One region of the Janthinobacterium sp. NKUCC08_JDC genome, then DNA from elsewhere that is predicted to be linked to it. Evidence: riboswitches for the same ligand, from Rfam matches in the RefSeq annotation. Region 1 holds a riboswitch; the other holds the start of a gene.
The links. A riboswitch is a leader RNA that binds a small molecule or an ion and turns the genes downstream of it on or off. The one in region 1 is predicted to bind thiamine pyrophosphate.
Positions count from the first base shown of each region.

Region 1 (3,363 bases):
GAGGGTGGCGTTGCCCGTGTCTGACTGCTGGCTGTTCAGGGCCGTCACGGAGGCGCCCAGGCTCAGGTTGGACGATGTCTTGCCCTGGGCCGACAATTCCAGTCCACGGTGCTGTGCCTGGCCTTCGCGCACGAAGTAGCCTGCGGCATTCTGGAATTCCAGGCCCTTGCGGATCTGGAACAGGCTGGCCGCGACCATGAAGTCCGGCGTCACATCCATCTTCGCGCCAAGCTCGATCTGCTTGGAGCGGCTGGGCGTGAGTTCCTCGTTGGCATTCATCGCCTTGCGGTCGGCCGTGCCGCCATGTTCCATGCCCTGCGAATAGGCCGCGTACACGGACACATTGTCGAGCGGGGTGTAGACGAGCGACACGTTGGGCAGCAGGAAATCGTGCTTGGCGCGGATTTCCTTGTCGGCCTTCAGCACATACTGGTAGCCGTCGACATCGATATGGCGCAAGCCGCCATGCAGCTTCCAGTTCGGCGCCAGGCTGACGATATCCTGCACGAAGACGGAGTTTTCCGTGTCCTTGCGCACCAGGCGCACGGGGCCTTGCACACCGGTCGACATGTCGACGATCTGCGGGTGGTAGATGTTGCTCACGCCAGCCCAGTCGTACACGTACAGTCCCGCGCGGTCCTTGCGGCGGAAGGTCGAGACGCCGGCCGTGAATTCATGGCGCAGGGTACCGGTGGCGAACTTGCCCTGGATCATGGCTTGCGCGCTCAGCGGCTTTTTCGTCTCGCCCAGGCTGCGGTAGTCATACACGTCGTAGTCGCCATTGCCGCAGAAGCCAGGGTACAGATCTTGCGCGCTGCAGCCGTAGGGGAAGGCCGTGTAGTCGTCGCGCTTGAACGAGTGCTGGTTGGCAGATAAGGTCGCGCGCCAGTCGTCATTGAACGCGTACTGGAAGCGCAGGCCGATATTGCTGGTGACGGTTTCCACGGGGCGCGTCCACGGCTGCAGGTTGAGCATGGCGTCGGCGCTGATGCCGGTCGGCAAGGTCGTGTTATTCAGCAGCTGGAAGCCGGGCGCCGTCGCCTGCGCCTTGTCCTGGTAGTCGGCATCGAGTTGCAGCAGCGCTTGCGGCGAAATTTGCCAGTCGAAGGCGCCTGAAATGAATTTGCGGTTGCCGTCCGCGCCCTTGATGTAGGAGCGCAGGCGCTCGGCCGCCACGTTGACCCGGTAGCCGAAGCGCGTGTCTTCCAGGCGGCCGCCCAGGTCGACGGCGCCATACAGGGTGCCACGCTCGCGCGTTTCCACGGTGACGGTGCGCAGCGGTGCGGCGGTGGGGCGCTTGACGATGAAGTCGATCACGCCGCCCGGCGCGGCCACGCCAGCCTGCAAGCCTGCCAGGCCCTTCAGTACTTCGATGCGTTCCTTGTTTTCCAGCGGAATTTGCGTGTCGCCAGGAATGGCCACGCCATCCTTGCGGTAGCTGGAATTGTTGTCGAGCTTGAAGCCGCGGATGGAAAACTGTTCCGCATAGCCGACGGCGTTGTAGGCGTCGTTGATGCTGGCGTCGAGCTTGACGGCATCGCTGAGATTACGGATCTGCAAGTCCTGCATGTCTTTTTGCGAAATGACGGTGACGGACGCCGGTGTCTGCAGCAGCGGCGCGTCGGAAAAACCACCGACGGAGGCGCGCTTGGCGGCCGGCGCCTTGCTGGCCGTGACGACGACTTCGGCCATGCTCTGGGCCTGCGGGTCGGCGGTTTCGGCGGCGTCATTCGCGGCAAAGGCCGGTGCGGCAAACGCGTGTAGGATCGCCAGGGTCAAAACAGAAACGGATAAATTCGGTGTGGACATAGATTGCTCGTGGTTCAAGCCGTCTCTGTAAAGAGCACGGCAGGCTGCTTGTTCGGCTGGCGCCAACGCAGGAGCTATCAAAGGAGGGAGGTACTTTGCGCTTTCCTTCGCTGGCATTATCCAGATCAGGTACGAAGGGTATCTCTCACCCGGATGACTGCTCCAGGACCCCTAGCGAAATGACAGCTTAGCATGAAGCACGGCCAGCTGTCCCACCCTGCTGACCGTTTTACAACAGTGTGGTGCGAATCTACAGGCTCAGTTCCAGCACCTTGCGGCTGATGGCGGGCGTGATTTCACGCTGTTCGCCCAGCGCCGTCATGCCGTGCGCTTCCAGGGCGGACACGACTGCATCCACGCTCGCATGGTTCAGGCCGTAGTCGGCCAGACGCGTCTTGACGCCCATGTGGCGGAAGAAGAATTCCGTGCGCGCGATGGCCGCCTCGATGCGGCCATCTTCGTCGCCGCCGTCCAGGCCCCAGACGCGGGCCGCGTACTGCAGCAGCTTGGCGCGCTTGGCCTGCTTGCGCACGCGCAGCATGCTGGGCAGGATGATGGCCAGGGTTTGCGCATGGTCGAGCTCGTACAAGGCCGTCAATTCGTGGCCGATGGCGTGCGTGGACCAGTCCTGCGGCACGCCCACGCCGATCAGGCCGTTCAAGGCCAGGGTGGCGCTCCACATCACGTTGGCGCGCACGTCGTAGTCATCCGGATGCGACAGCGCCTTCGGGCCTTCCTCGATCAGGGTCAGCAGGATGCCTTCGGCAAAGCGGTCCTGCACGGAGGCGTTCACAGGGTAGGTCAGGTATTGCTCCATCACATGCGCGAACGCGTCGACGACGCCATTGCCCACCTGGCGCAGCGGCAAGGTGAACGTTTTCGACGGGTCCAGCACGGAGAATTTCGGATACACCTTGCGGCTCATGAACGAGCGCTTTTCCTGCGTGGCCTTGCGCGTGATCACGGCCGAGCCATTCATTTCGGACCCCGTGGCCGGTAACGTCAAGACAGTGCCGAAGGGCAGGGCGGCCTCGACGATCTTGCCGCCCTTGGCCAGGATGTCCCATGCCTCACCCTCGTGCAGGGCAGCCGCGGCGATGAACTTGGTGCCATCGACCACAGAGCCGCCGCCGACGGCCAGCAGGAAATCGATGCGCTCGCTTTTCACGAGGGCCACGGCTTGCATCAGGGTTTCATAGCTGGGATTGGGTTCGATGCCGGCAAACTCGGTCATCGTATGCCCGGCCAGCGCCGCCTTGACTTCATCATAGACGCCGTTCTGCTTGATGCTGCCCCCGCCATACGTCATGAGCACTCTGGCATGGGGCGGGATCAGCGCCGTGATGGCGGCGATCTGGCCCTGGCCGAAGAGGATTTGCGTTGGATTGTAAAAGTCGAAATTGAACATGGGGCTCCTGCCGCTGAGGTTTAGGCTGTTGCTGAGCCATGATTATGGCCGAACGGGTGGAAACGTGTCGTGGACGCTTGAGCTTTTCGCCCGCGCGGTGGAGAATGCAGCCGATGTCACCACCACGCGAAAAAGGAATGCGCATG
Region 1 covers NZ_JAHKQW010000001.1:457,487-460,849, reverse strand. Annotated here, with positions in the region: gene KO538_RS02195 (TonB-dependent siderophore receptor) at 1-1,809, opposite strand, end outside; TPP riboswitch at 1,895-1,992, opposite strand; gene KO538_RS02190 (iron-containing alcohol dehydrogenase) at 2,060-3,217, opposite strand; gene KO538_RS02185 (hypothetical protein) at 3,361-3,363, shown strand, end outside.

Region 2 (3,363 bases), on a different contig from region 1:
CGTCGCCCAGCGAGAACGACACGTCGTACGCTTTCATGATTTCGCAAATCTCTTCGAAATGCGTGTACAGGAACGATTCCTGGTGATGCGCCAGACACCATTTCGCCATGATGGAGCCGCCGCGCGACACGATGCCCGTCAGGCGCTTGGCTGTCATCGGCACATAGCGCAGCAGCACGCCCGCGTGGATGGTGAAGTAGTCGACGCCCTGCTCGGCCTGCTCGATCAGGGTGTCGCGGAAAATTTCCCAAGTTAAATCTTCGGCCTTGCCATTGACCTTTTCCAGTGCCTGATAGATGGGCACGGTGCCGATCGGCACGGGGCTGTTGCGCACGATCCATTCGCGCGTCTCATGGATGTGCTTGCCGGTCGACAGATCCATCACGTTGTCGCCGCCCCAGCGGATGGCCCAGGTCATCTTTTCCACTTCCTCGCCGATCGACGAGGTGACGGCGGAATTGCCGATATTCGCGTTGATTTTTACGAGGAAATTGCGGCCGATAATCATCGGCTCGACTTCCGGGTGGTTGATGTTGGCGGGGATGATGGCGCGGCCACGGGCGATTTCCTCGCGCACGAATTCCGGCGTGATCTCGGCCGGGATGCTGGCGCCGAACGACTGGCCCGGATGCTGGCGGCCCATCAGGTCGGCCAGGCGCTCGCCCATGGGACCGGACGCTTTCAGCTCACGCAAATATTCCTGGCGGCGCATGTTTTCGCGGATGGCCACGAATTCCATTTCCGGCGTGATGATGCCCTGGCGCGCGTAATGCATTTGCGTCACGTTCTTGCCGGCGATGGCGCGGCGCGGCTTGCGGTGCAGGTTGAAACGCAGTTCGGCCAGCTTCGGGTCCGCCAGGCGGGCGATGCCGTAGTCGGAGGTCGGGCCCGGCAATTCTTCCGTATCGGCACGTTCGACGATCCACGGCAGGCGCGGCGTGTCGAGGCCCGAGCGGATGTCGATCTGCACGTCCGGGTCCGTGTACGGGCCGGAAGTGTCGTAGACGTAGATCGGCGGGTTCTTTTCGCCGCCGAACGACGCTTCCGTGTCGGACTGGCTGATCTCGCGCATGGGCACGCGGATGTCGGGGCGGCTGCCTTCAACATAGATCTTGCGCGAATTGGGCAGTGGCGCGATGGCGGCTTCGTCGACCGTGGCGGTGGCGGAGAGGAATTTCGGGTTGGCGTTCATTTTGGCTCCTTGGCTAGACTATTTTTAAGCCTGGAGCCAGCTAAGGAGGTTCGGCTGCGCGCACGCGGAAAAGCGGGGTGCGTTCATCCTAAAGCTTCCCTTCGCTGGCATTATCCAGATCAGGTTCGGAGGGTATTTCTCACCCGCGCTTGCACCGTGTTTCCACAGCGAAAGGCAGGACCCCTAGCGTTTGCCGCCTTGCGGCAGCGAGCCAATTATACGCGGTTCACGCCGCGCGGCCAGATGATTTCTTGCAGGTGTCGTCTTTGTACATCGCTCTACTTCTTCTTACCCCAGCGCCAGCTGGTCGGTTCACCCTTCAGCTGGCAGATGAAAATGAGCACGGCAACGATGGCCACTTCATAGACGATGTAGCCCACGAGCATGGTCTGCGGCGGGAACAGGAAAGCGCCGCAGGCGAACAGCGCCAGCGCGGCCAGGAACACCAGCCAGCCCTGCCACGTGATGGGCAAGCCCCAGCCCCAGCCATAGGTCTTGGCGGGGAACCAGTATTGCGGCGTTGATTTGTCAGTCATGATTTTTCCTGGTCAGTATCGATAGCACCCAGTATAAATCAGGCAATGCGATGGCGCTCCGTGACATCGAGGCCGATGCCGCGGTAGCCGATGAAGCGGCTGCCATTGTCGAACATCGGTTCGCCGCTCACCTGCAGGTACTGCGTGCTGCCGTCGAGGTTGGCGCGGCTGTAGATGAAATCGAGAAATGGTTCGCGCGCGGCAATTTTTGCGTCGAGCAGCGCTCGTTCGGTGGCGTTCCAGCGCTGCGGCTCTTGCTCGCTGCCGATGCCCAGCATTTCAGCCACGGGGCCGGAAAAGCGCGTCAGATTGCCCTGCGCATCCTGTTCCCAGTACCAGTCGGACGACAGTTCCGTGAAGCGCTGGAAGCGCGCTTCGCTTTCGCGCAGTTCCGCCGTGCGCTCTTCCACCATCTGTTCCAGCGACTTGTTGTATTCGGCCAGCTTCTGGTACAGCAGGCGCACTTCCAGCATGTTGTGGATGCGCGTCTTGACTTCCACCAGATCGAACGGCTTGCTGACGAAGTCCTTGGCGCCCGCCTGCAGCGCGCGCAGCTTGTGGCCGGGCTGGGCCGTGATCACCAGCACGGGCAGATAGCTGCCCGCCTCGATGTCGCGCAAGCCTTCCATGACCTCGAAGCCATCCATTTCCGGCATCTGCAGGTCGAGCAGGATCAGGTCGTAGCGGTGCTGCTGGTGCAGCGCACGCACGGCTTGCGGGTCCATGGTGGACGTGATGCGCGTATAGCCGGCATTGCGCAGCACCTGTTCCAGCAGCATGACGTTCGCCTCCTGGTCATCTACGATGAGGATGCTGGCGTTCAGAATCTCGGTGGCTTGAAGCATGGCGGTATTCCTAAAAATAAATGCTGAATTAGCGTATTGCGTGAATGTCGTCGGCCAGGCCGTGCGCGGCCGCATGGTGCAGGGCCACGTCGAGCGCATCCATGAATTCGACGACCTTGATCGGCTTGGTCAGGTAGCGGAAGAAGCCCGCTTCCAGGCCCTTCTCGATGTCGCGCGGCACGGCGTTGGCCGACAGCGCCATCACGGGAATATGTTTCGTCAGCGGGTCGTCGTGCAGGATATGCAGGGCGCCGAAACCGCTGATGCCGGGCAGGTTGATGTCCATCAAGATCACGTCCGGCTGATACGTGCGCGCCAGGTCGATGCCCAGGTGCGCATCGATGGCCGTGAGCAATTTCAAATCGCTGCGGCGGGCGATCAATTGCTCCACCAGCGCCAGGTTGGCGGGATTGTCTTCCACGTACAGCAAGGTGCGCTGGCTTTCCTGCGGCTCCTGCACCTGCGGCAGCGCGTCGCCGTCGCCCAGCACCAGGGCCGGCGCGCTGCTGGCGGCCAGCTCGAACCAGAACGTGGTGCCCACGCCGACCGTGCTGTCGACACCGATGGTGCCACCCATCAATTCGACCAGCTGCTTGGTGACGACGAGGCCGATGCCCGTACCCTCCTCCGTGCTGTTTTCCTGGCCCAGGCGGTTGAAGGGCTGGAACAGCTGGGCCACCTGGCCCGCATCGAGACCGGCGCCGCTGTCGCGCACGCTCACGCGCACACGCTCGCCATGCCGGCTGCATTCGACGGTGACGGCGCCGCCGCCCTGGTTGTACTTGATGGC
Region 2 covers NZ_JAHKQW010000015.1:54,660-58,022, forward strand. Annotated here, with positions in the region: gene thiC (phosphomethylpyrimidine synthase ThiC) at 1-1,192, opposite strand, end outside; TPP riboswitch at 1,272-1,387, opposite strand; gene KO538_RS25020 (hypothetical protein) at 1,471-1,728, opposite strand; gene KO538_RS25025 (response regulator) at 1,767-2,573, opposite strand; gene KO538_RS25030 (ATP-binding protein) at 2,602-3,363, opposite strand, start outside.
Region 2: linked by a shared signal. The riboswitch ahead of thiC (phosphomethylpyrimidine synthase ThiC) and the one ahead of KO538_RS02195 (TonB-dependent siderophore receptor) in region 1 are both predicted to bind thiamine pyrophosphate.